DNA from 2 places in the Candidatus Symbiopectobacterium sp. NZEC127 genome. Region 1 is predicted to be linked to the other one. Evidence: predicted binding sites of a transcription regulator. Region 1 holds the regulator's gene; the other holds the start of a gene.

Region 1 (5,743 bases):
AGCTGTTTTTCCTCGCCGGATTGACCCGCCAGGCTGCGCAGGATGTCGCGCGGACGCAGAAAAGGAATGGCGCACAGCATCGCGCCGGGCGCGCCTTGGCGGGTATTGAGTGCCAATACCTGCTGCGTCACATCCTCGGCGGCGTTGGCGATAACACGGGTATTAAGGCACGCCAGCAGATCGCGCGATTCATTCAGGGTCGCCACTGCATCGTGGTTGCCGGCCAGCAACACCAACTGGCATCCGGTGGGGCGCAATGCCACCACAAACCGGTTGAGCATTTCGCGCGCATAGCTGGGCGGCGAACCGTTATCAAAAATATCACCCGCCACAATCAGCGCATCGACCTGATGTTCGGTTATCTGCTCGATGAGCCAGTCGAGAAACGCTTGATGCTCCGGTGCGCGACTTTTAGTATAAAAATATTGGCCCAGATGCCAGTCTGCGGTGTGAATGATACGCATGGCGTTTCCTGTTAGACGTGCTATCTACTGTAGGGCGATTATAAGCAGTGTGGGCGGTGGCTGTCGTTATCGCCGCGAAAATTTTGGAAACAACCGCTAAACAGGGTGTTACCTTCAGCGTTGATTTTCATAAATCTGTCATAAAACTGACGCATACTGCTTTCGCCCGCAGAAGATGAGCCACTCAGGCGCCTGTTGTTTAGGTAAAGTGGGCAATCGTGATATTTCGTTATTGTTGACGCGTTTCATACGCTGACTAACGGCAGGATGAACAATGGCAAGACGCATACTGGTCGTAGAGGATGAAGCGCCGATTCGTGAAATGGTGTGCTTCGTGTTAGAGCAAAACGGCTATCAGTCCGTTGAAGCGGAAGATTATGACAGCGCAGTGACGCGTTTGTCCGAACCCTATCCGGATCTGGTGCTGCTGGACTGGATGCTGCCAGGTGGCTCGGGGTTGCAGTTTATCAAGCACATGAAGCGCGAAGCGCTGACGCGGGATATTCCGGTCATGATGCTGACGGCGCGCGGCGAAGAGGAAGATCGCGTGCGCGGGCTTGAGGTTGGCGCGGATGATTACATCACCAAGCCGTTTTCGCCCAAAGAGCTGGTAGCACGTATCAAGGCGGTAATGCGCCGCATTTCACCGATGGCGGTGGAAGAAGTGATTGAAATGCGGGGGTTGAGTCTGGACCCCACCTCTCATCGCGTCACCACAGAACAGCACGCGCTGGAGATGGGACCGACCGAATTCAAGCTGCTGCATTTCTTTATGACGCACGCTGAGCGTGTTTACAGTCGCGAGCAGTTGCTCAATAACGTTTGGGGAACTAACGTTTATGTTGAGGATCGTACTGTGGACGTGCATATTCGTCGCTTGCGCAAGGCGCTGGAAACCAGCGGACACGATAAAATGGTGCAAACGGTCCGGGGAACGGGGTACCGTTTTTCTACGCGTTATTGATGTGTGCGTTAGCCATAGCGTGCGCGACATCGTGGCTGAATACCGCCAAAGCGGAGAATTTTTAACGTGTTAGAACGTCTTTCGTGGAAAAAGCTGGCATTGGAGCTGGCTTTTTTTTGCTTGCCCGCCCTGTTGTTGGGCCTGATTTTCGGCTACCTGCCCTGGTTTATGCTGGTGGCTGTGTTGGTGGTGCTTGGCTGGAACTATTACAACCAGCTTAAACTCTCCTATTGGCTGTGGGTCGATCGCAGCATGACGCCGCCGCCCGGGCGCTGGAGTTGGGAGCCGCTGTTTTACGGGCTGTATCAAATGCAACTGCGTAATCGGCGGCGGCGGCGCGAGCTGGCCTTGCTGATCAAACGATTTCGCAGCGGTGCCGAGTCGCTGCCCGACGGTGTGGTGATCACCACCGAGGAGGGCACCATCATCTGGTGCAACGGCCTGTCGCAGCATTTGCTCAGCCTGCGTTGGCCGGAAGATAACGGCCAGAATATCCTCAATTTGCTGCGCTATCCCGAGTTCACGCAATACATGCGCCAGCAGGATTTCACCCGCGCCTTGACCCTGCAACTGATCAATTCACACCATGTCGAATTCCGCGTTATGCCTTACTCGGAAGGGCAATTGTTGATGGTGGTGCGCGACATCACCCAAATGCACCAATTGGAAGGCGCGCGGCGCAATTTCTTTGCCAACGTCAGCCATGAATTACGCACTCCGCTCACCGTGCTGCAAGGCTATCTGGAGATGATGCAGGACGACTCGCTGGATAGCCCGCTGCGTAACAAAGCGCTCTCTACCATGCAGGAACAGACGCGGCGTATGGATGGGCTGGTGAAACAGTTGCTCACGTTATCGAAAATCGAAGCGGCAGCGCCGATCAATCTGGCGGAAAAAGTCGATGTGCCACGCATGCTGCGCATCCTGCAACGTGAAGCACAGACGCTGAGCCAGGAGCGCCACGAAATTGTGTTCCGCATTAACGATGGGCTGAGCGTTTATGGCAATGAAGAGCAGTTGCACAGCGCCTTCTCCAATCTGGTGTACAACGCGGTTAATCACACGCCGGAAGGCACGCGCATTGAAGTGTGCTGGCAAAAAATCACGCAGGGCGCGCAGTTTCAGGTCAGCGATAATGGCCCCGGTATTGCCGCAGAGCACATTCCTCGCCTGACCGAGCGTTTTTACCGCGTGGATAAAGCCCGTTCGCGCCAAACGGGCGGCAGCGGGTTGGGGCTCGCCATCGTCAAGCATGCGCTCAGCCATCATGATTCGCGATTGGAGATCCTCAGTGAACCGGGTGCCGGAGCGCGTTTTATGTTTACGCTTCCTAACCGGTTGATTGTCCCTGCCTCTCTGTCGGAGAATAGCACTACCCCTTCGGCCTGATGGACAGTTGACCTATGATGCCAGCCCCGCGTTTTTCGGGTTTCTTGCTCTGTACTGCGCTGCTACTCAGTGGCTGGAGCCACACTGCGCGCAGCGAGCAAATGCTGGCGGGGAATCTCTCCAGCGCAGGCTCTGATACCCTGGCGACGCTGATGGCGTTTTGGGCTGCCGATTTCAACCAACATTATCCCAGCGTTAACGTGCAGATGCAGGCGGCGGGATCGTCATCGGCACCCACGGCACTCGCTTCCGGTGCGGCACAGCTTGGCCCGATGAGCCGTGCCATGAAGGCGAGTGAGATTGAGGCGTTTGTGCAGCGCTACGGGTATCCTCCCTTGGCCGTTCCGGTGGCGATGGATGCGCTGGTGGTGTTAGTGAATCAGGATAACCCGCTGCCGGGGTTGAACGTGCAACAGCTCGATGCGCTGTTCTCCATTACCCATCGCTGCGGGGCCACGCAAACCGTTACCCATTGGCGCGATCTCGGGCTGACCGGTGAATGGGCACCGCGTCGCGTGCTGCGCTACGGGCGCAACTCCGCGTCAGGCACCTATGGCTTTTTTAAGCAGCAAGCGCTGTGCGGCGGGGATTTCTTGCCGCTGGTGAATGAGCTACCGGGCTCGGCGTCGGTAGTGCAGGCCGTAGCCACCTCCACACAGGCCATTGGCTATGCCAGCATCGGTTTTCGCGCCAGCGGGGTGAAAATGTTGCCGCTGGCGGCGCAGGGAAGCGACTACGTTGCGCCGACGGTGGACAATATTCGCAGTGGCCGTTATCCCTACGCGCGCTATCTCTATATTTATGTCAATAAAGCGCCAGAGCATGCGCTGGATAGCCTGACCGCCGCCTTTATGGATCGGGTGTTGTCTACCGCCGGGCAAAATCTGGTGAGTCAGGATGGCTATCTTCCCTTGCCTGAGCCTGTGCTGGTTAACGCACGCCAGCAGCTCGGTCTGTAGCACGCTATCATTCTCATCCATCACCGTCATTCCCGCGAAGGCGGGAACCTCGTGCAGGTGAAACGCGTTCATTCTGGCGGAGATCCCCGGCTTTCGCCGAGGATGACGAGAGGGAAGGCCGAGGACGACGAGAGGGGAAAGTGACTTTGTCATCAGTCTGACGTGAATTTTATTCATGTTTGTCGCGGAAAGTGAAAATTATTCTATTGCCCTCAACCTGCTGCCATGACAGGATTTACCCACCTTCTAGCCGTCCAGATGTCTAAATAAGTATAAGGCGTGATTACTGTACGGCGTGACTATTCATTTTGAAACTATTTTGCAATGCCGCTTGTCTCGTGCCGTGTCGGGAGGGGGGGGTTGCGAAAGATCAGGAGTTTACCATGGCTAAAGTACTTCCCCCTTTCCGCGCTGACGTGGTCGGCAGCCTGTTACGTCCCGCTGCAATCAAAGAAGCGCGCGTGCAATTCCAGTCCGGTGCCATTAATGCGGAGCAACTGCGCACCGTTGAAGATGCAGAAATCCTGCGCGCGGTTGAGCTGCAACGTGAAGCCGGGCTTCAGGTTGTCACCGACGGTGAATTCCGTCGCGCCTGGTGGCACTTCGACTTTTTCGAAGGCTTGAACGGGGTGGAAGCTTTCGAAGCGGACCACGGCATTCAGTTTAACGGTATCCAAACCAAATCTCGTGCCATCAAAGTGACGAGCAAGGTCAGCTTTAACCCGCAGCACCCGATGCTGGCGCATTTTCGCTACCTGAACAGCATCGCGGGTGATGTGACCGCCAAGATGACGATTCCCAGCCCGAGCGTGTTCCATTTCCGTGGCGGACGCAAGGCCATCGACAGTCAGGTTTATCCCACGCTGGATGCTTATTTCGACGATCTGGCGCAGACCTGGCACGATGCGATTCACGCTTTCTACGCCGCAGGCTGCCGCTATCTGCAACTGGATGATACCGTATGGGCTTACCTGTGCTCTGACGATCAAAAACGCCAAATTCGCGAACGCGGTGAAGATCCGGAGCAACTGGCGCGTACCTACGCCGACGTGCTGAATAAAGCCCTGGTGGGTAAACCTGCCGATCTGACCATCGGTTTGCACGTATGTCGCGGTAACTTCCGCTCTACCTGGATTTCTGAAGGCGGGTATGAGCCGGTGGCATCGATCCTGTTTGGCGAAGTCAATGTGGACGAGTTTTTCCTCGAATACGATAACGATCGCTCAGGTGGCTTCGAGCCGCTGCGTTTCATCAAACCGGGACATCAGCAAGTGGTGCTGGGTCTGGTGACCACCAAAAACGGCGAGTTGGAAGATCCGGCCTTGCTGAAAGCGCGCATCGCGGAAGCGGCGAAATATGTCGATATCAACCAGCTTTGCCTCAGCCCGCAGTGTGGGTTTGCCTCCACGGAAGAGGGCAACAGCCTGACGGAAGCGCAGCAGTGGGCCAAGCTGCGTCTGGTTGTGGATACCGCTGCCGCCGTGTGGGGCAAGTAACACACGAGCGCATAACGCCGGGGGAGCGCTGATGCGCTATCCCCGGTGTATTCTCGACGCCCCGCTGTGGGGCGTCAAAATCGGCAAACCCTTTCATACCGCTTACCGCGTAATCCCCTGCCACTTGCCCCTTCTTGCAGCAAAAAGCGCTTCTTATGCTGAAGCACTGCCTCTTTTATGTCCATTTTGCGCGTATTACGCGTTTTTATACTGGTTTTATTGCAAGGCAAAGGCACTAAATGCACAAATCATGTGCGGAAGGTTGTGTGAGTGGTGATATTATCTGCTAACTATTGTTGTTAGGTTGGCGTAATACTTCGCATTTTGGATCACTACTTGTCTTTTATTGCTATAAACGTTTTACTTAGCGCCCTATAACGTCTGCGCGATAAGAATAATTTATACCACGCCGCGGTTCGTCTTCTCATTTTGTCGCATTTATATACAGGCAACACAACATAACTATGAGTC
Region 2 (5,743 bases), on a different contig from region 1:
TACAGCACTTTCGTCAGGCTCGCCGCCGACACACCGGCGCGCTCCGCGTCCAGATAGCGCCCGGCGTTGAACGCCGTGAGATCGAAAGGGGTTTCCGCCGTAGAGTGCCAGAGCCGCAACACCTGCACCACGCCGTTTTCATAGCCCAGCACCGGCACATCACGCGCCTCGCCGCGAAAATAAAAGGCGGGCAGCCATTTTTCTGCCTCTCCATCGCGCGATTCGATAACGCCACCGAAACCGACCTGCACGCCAAGCTCCGGCTGTGGGCGACCCCAGGGATACGCATCGCGCCGCCAGTCATCAGGATACTCATGCTGCTGGCACGCTTCGAAACGTTGGCGGAACAGGCCGTACTGATAGTCCAGCCCGTAACCTATAGCCGGTTGCCCCACCGTCGCCATCGCATCCAGAAAACAGGACGCCAGACGCCCTAATCCCCCGTTACCCAATGCCGGGTCAGTCTCACCTTCCAGCACATCGCTGAGGCTAAGCCCCTGCTCTGCCAGCACGTCTGCCACGGCAGTGTGCCATCCCAGATTAATCAGGTTGTTGCCCGTGAGGCGACCCGGTAAAAATTCCATGGAGAGGTAGTTAATATGACGGCCTGGCGGCGAATCGGGAGGGGTTATCGGGTGCGCGGCAAGCTGCTCCGCCAGCGCAGTACTGACGACATGCCACTGCTGCTGCGCGCTGAGGCTGGTCAGCGCCGCCACGCCATAGTGTTGTCGTTGGCGGTGCAATGCAGCAATAAACAGCGTGTGGTTGAATGACAGCGTTCCCATCGTGCCTCTCCCCTGTTATCAATCAGAAAAAGGCACGTCTGGCTCAGCACAACTCCAACTGCACCTTATGTTGTTCAATGATTTTCATTACGCTGGGTGGTGGTAGCTGATCGGTAAAAAGATAGTCGATCAGGTCCATATTGCCCAGATTCACCATCGCATTGCGACCGAATTTGGAGTGGTCGGTGACCAGCATGACGCAGCGGGAATTTTCGATAATTGCCCGTTTGGTGCGCACTTCATGGTAATCAAACTCCAGCAAGGAGCCATCCATGTCAATGCCGCTGATGCCGAGGATGCCAAAATCCAGACGAAACTGAGAAATGAAATCCAGCGTCGCTTCACCCATAATGCCGCCATCCCGGGTGCGCACTTCGCCACCAGCCAGAATCAGCCGGCAATCCTCTTTTCCCATCAACAGCGTCGCCACGTTCAGGTTGTTGGTGACGACCCGCAGATCCTTGTGTTGCAACAGCGCATAGGCAACCGCCTCTGGCGTTGTCCCGATATCTATAAACAGCGTAGCACCATCCGGGATTTGGCTGGCGACTTTACGTGCAATACGCGCTTTTTCATCTGACCACATCATCTTGCGATCGTGGTAAGCCGTATTCACCGAGCTGGAAGGCAGCGCCGCTCCGCCGTGGTGGCGATGGATCTTATTCTGCTCCGCCAGATCGTTAAGATCCCGGCGAATGGTTTGCGGACTCACCGCAAAATGTTCTACCAACTCTTCGGTACTGACATATCCCTGCCGACGCACCAGTTCAATGATGGCGTCGTGCCGCTGTGTTTGCCTCACGTTGTTCCCCTAAAACAGGTTTCCACTCAACCCTCTGGTTGAGACTTCTCTGTGCTGCTGGCAACGCTTACCCCGCAATGCTACCGGGTTGCGATCATGCTTTTTTCTGCTGCGTATCCCAAAAGGCCAGCACCAACCCAATAACCAGACCCACGACGTGCGCGGCATTAGCAATACGTAGACCTAAAATATCGAAATATCCGGCGATCAACCACAACAATGCGAAGGCCATCAATCCGCGCTGCATGAACAGCGGGCCCGACGGCACGCGCTCACCGTATAGCCAGACGTAGCCCATCAAGGCGTACACCACGCCGGACAGACCACCGAAATAGATGCCGCTGAAGAACGATTGTATCCAGCCGCTGGCAACCGCTGAGAGCAGCGCCAAGATCAGTAGCTTGCGCGTCCCCAAAATTTTCTCTACCGGCCCGCCGAGATACCACCACCACATCAGGTTAAACAAGATATGTAGCAAGGAGAAATGCAGGAAGGCGTGGCTGAACCAACGCCATAGCTGAAATTTTTGCCCCACGCCCGGGTAAGAGAGCCACATCATGGCACGATCGTTACCGAATATCGCCATCCACAGATAAACGACAATGCAGGTAATCATCACACCCAGCGTTAGCGGCCCGGCGCGCTGCTGTAACGTCTGCAAATAAGAGAACCGCGCATAGCGCAAGGGCGATGAGGTCGACCCCGCCTGCCAACTGGCCGCTTGATAACGCGGATGCATCGGGTCTTGAATGAACACCTCAAGCGCCTGCTGTACTTCAGGCAACCGCGCTTCATCATCCAGCCAGAGTTCCGCTTCCTGCCCGGAGAAGCGCAACTCCAGTTGAATATTCTGCGTTTGCATATAGTCGACAAACGCCTGTGCCAAGCGTGGCTGAGATAAGGCTGTTAGGCGAATTGCCATCGTGGTTTATCCGTTAGCAAATTGATTTGCCATAAAAATATCACATCGTTTTATTAAGAGGGTTGAAATATTGTTCTGATAAAGAGGCGGTTTACCCTGGTACCCGCGCTACAAACGCCACTGATGCTGGCAATTCGTTGTACATCACCCACATACATACTTCCGTTTGCTTCCGTTTTGCCCATTATCCTATGACAATAGTCACTTTTTAACCATAGCCGCTCCTTTAGGCTCATATCCAGCAGCGAGGTGACCATGTTCCTGGAAGAAAGACGTAATCAAATTCTGGCCTATTTAACCAAACACGAACGTGCCAGTGTTGATTATCTGGCCACCGCATTTGCCGTGAGCAAAGAGACGATCCGCAGCGACCTGAACGAGTTGGCGCGTCTGAATTTGGTTCAGCGCTGCTACGGCGGTGCAATTATTGTGCGGCGCAGTCTGCAATCTGAACTGATTGCGCCCCGCAGTGAAAATTTTGAAGTACTGCTCAAGCGATTGGAAAAGCAGACCCGGCATCAAACCAGCAAACAGAAAGGAAACAAGATGAACGGCAAGGTGTGTATTTTAGGATCGTTCAACGTCGATATCGTCGCCAAGGTAGCGCGTTTTCCCAAAGGCGGTGAATCGATCATGGCGCAGGGCAGCGCCCTTGGCCCCGGCGGCAAAGGTGCCAATCAGGCGATGGCCGCCAGTCGGGCAGGTTCACAGGTCTATTTTGTCACCAAGGTAGGCACCGATCAGTTCAGCCAGTTTGCCTACGACCATCTGTCGTCATCGGATATTCACGCGTTCAAGCTGTATCAATCCGATACCGAACCCACCGGCAACGCCATCATCTATGTCTCGCAGCAAAACGGCGAGAACATGATCGCCATTTATCCCGGTGCCAACCAGACCATCACTGATGACGAAGTGGCGGCCATCGCGCCGGAATTGACCACGTCAGACGTACTGCTGGTCCAGTTGGAGAACAACTTTTCCGCCACCCTGAACGTCATCAAGCTGGCGCACGCATTGGGCAAAAAAGTGATCCTCAACCCGGCCCCCTATTCCAGCGAGATTCTGCCCTATCTGGATTATCTGGACGTGATCACGCCCAATGAAACGGAAGCCTCACTGCTGTCGGGTATCGACATTCAGGATTTTGACAGTACCAAAGAGGCCGCGCTGAAAATCGCAGGTATGGGTGCCAAGCGCGTCATTATTACTATGGGATCGCGCGGTGCGCTGCTGTATGACGGCCACCAGTTCCAACACATTCCGGCCTTTCCGGCGCTCGGTGTCGACACCACCGGCGCTGGGGATGCCTTTAACGGTGCGTTTGCCGCCGCACTGGCCAACGGACAAAGCATGGTGCAGGCCGCGACCTACGCCTCTGCCTTTGCATCCTTGGCAGTTGAGCGGGAAGGTGCCTCAAACATGCCAGAACATCAACAGGTTATCGCGCGTTTATCACAACGTTAATGCCTGCGGGCCCGCGCCCGCACAGTCTGTATTCGGAGAAATAAAAAATGAAAAAAATCGATGGTATCGTCCCTGTCATGCTTACACCGTTCACCGAACAGAACGACGTAGACTATCCCGGCCTGGCCAACCTGATTGACTGGTATCTGGAAAACAAGGTCGATGCGCTGTTTGCCGTGTGCCAGTCCAGTGAAATGCAATTCCTGACGCTGGAAGAACGCGTGGCGGTGGCCCGTTTCGTTGTCGATCACGTGAAAGGCCGCGTCCCGGTGATCGCCTCCGGCCACATCAGTGACGATCTCGGCGCACAAATCGAAGAGCTGTCAGCCATGGCACAAACCGGCATCGATGCGCTGGTGCTGGTAACTAACCACCTCGATCCGCAGAAAACCGGCAGTGACACCTTCTTCAGTACGCTGAACAGCCTGCTGGATGCGCTGCCGGAATCGCTGCCGCTGGGGCTGTATGAGTGCCCGGCACCGTATCGCCGTCTGCTGAGTGACGAAGAGCTGACCTATTGCGCCAACAGCGGCCGTTTCGTGGTGCTGAAAGACGTAAGCTGCGATTTGGACACCGTAACCCGTCGCGTCAAGCTGGTGCAGGACACCCCGCTTAATATCATCAACGCCAATGCCGCCATTGCGTTCCCGGCGATGAAAGCGGGCTCACGCGGTTTCAGCGGCGTGTTCACCAACTTCCACCCGGAACTGTACGTGTGGCTGTATCACCACCATCAGGAAAACCCTGCGCTGGCAGACGAACTGGCGGATTTCCTGTCGCTGGCTGCCGTCACTGAAACGCTGGGCTATCCGAAAAACGCCAAAATTTACCACCAGCGTCGCGGCACTTTTGACAGCATTCACTGCCGGGTCAACAAGGATGACGTGCTGGAAAAATTCTGGGGATTGACCGTGATCCTCGACCAGATTAGCCACGGCACCGCGCATTACCAGAAAAAAATTGCGCAATAAAAAATAACTATAAATAGCGGGAACACTTTGTGATTCCCGCTACGAAAAATAAAAAAACCAGGGGAATTCTCAGCATGATCGTGTGTGACCAATGTGATTGGGCGCAAGAACAGCACGCCCTGACTCCTACAACAACGTCCTTACAGCCAGACTCACGGCGAATCGTTTATTCGCAGATTCCTCTCAGCCTGCTCACGGAAAATAAATAAAATGAAAGAGACAATATCGTTATCTCAACCTGCTGCTGTTGCTCCACCAATGCAAAAAATATCCCGTTTGCGTTGGAGCATTATTCTGGTGTTGCTGATCGCCGCCGTGGTGAACTACCTTGACCGCGCCAACCTCAGTATCGCCAACACCACCATTTCGAAAGAGTTCGGCTTTAGCTCCACCCAGATGGGCCTGCTGCTTTCAGCCTTTCTGTGGCCCTATGCGCTCGCCAACCTGCCTGCGGGCTGGCTGGTTGATAAATTCGGGCCGAAAAAAATGTTTTCCTGGGCGCTCGGCCTGTGGTCAGGCTTCACCATTCTCGCGGGCTTCGTTAACGGCTACTCCATGTTCTATGGTCTGCGCATGATGCTGGGCATCTCTGAATCACCGTTTTTTACCTCCGGTATCAAGATCACCCATCGCTGGTTCCCCAGTAATGAACGCGGGCTTCCCACCGCCATCATCAACACCGGCTCTCAGATCGCCAACGCCGTTGCACCGCCGATCCTGACTATTCTGTTGTTAACGATGGGCTGGCGCGGCATGTTTATCGCTATCGGCTTGGCAGGTATTCCGATTCTGCTGT

The links. Region 1 encodes PhoB, which activates phosphate uptake and scavenging genes when phosphate is short. Its sites were predicted from a motif close to CTGTCATAAAACTGNCNNAT; they were not measured.
Region 2: a site for PhoB is predicted at 2,536-2,555, ahead of rbsK (ribokinase). Genes of this name have one in related genera too.

Annotation. Positions count from the first base shown of each region.
Region 1 covers NZ_JAGFPG010000004.1:157,252-162,994, forward strand. Annotated here, with positions in the region: gene sbcD (exonuclease subunit SbcD) at 1-464, opposite strand, end outside; gene phoB (phosphate response regulator transcription factor PhoB) at 739-1,428, shown strand; gene phoR (phosphate regulon sensor histidine kinase PhoR) at 1,495-2,817, shown strand; gene J5069_RS16435 (PstS family phosphate ABC transporter substrate-binding protein) at 2,832-3,776, shown strand; gene J5069_RS16440 (cobalamin-independent methionine synthase II family protein) at 4,160-5,272, shown strand; gene brnQ (branched-chain amino acid transport system II carrier protein) at 5,737-5,743, shown strand, end outside.
Region 2 covers NZ_JAGFPG010000007.1:139,621-145,363, reverse strand. Annotated here, with positions in the region: gene malP (maltodextrin phosphorylase) at 1-785, opposite strand, end outside; gene J5069_RS20675 (DeoR/GlpR family transcriptional regulator) at 829-1,587, opposite strand; gene glpG (rhomboid family intramembrane serine protease GlpG) at 1,682-2,509, opposite strand; gene rbsK (ribokinase) at 2,765-3,976, shown strand; gene J5069_RS20660 (dihydrodipicolinate synthase family protein) at 4,024-4,947, shown strand; gene J5069_RS20655 (MFS transporter) at 5,158-5,743, shown strand, end outside.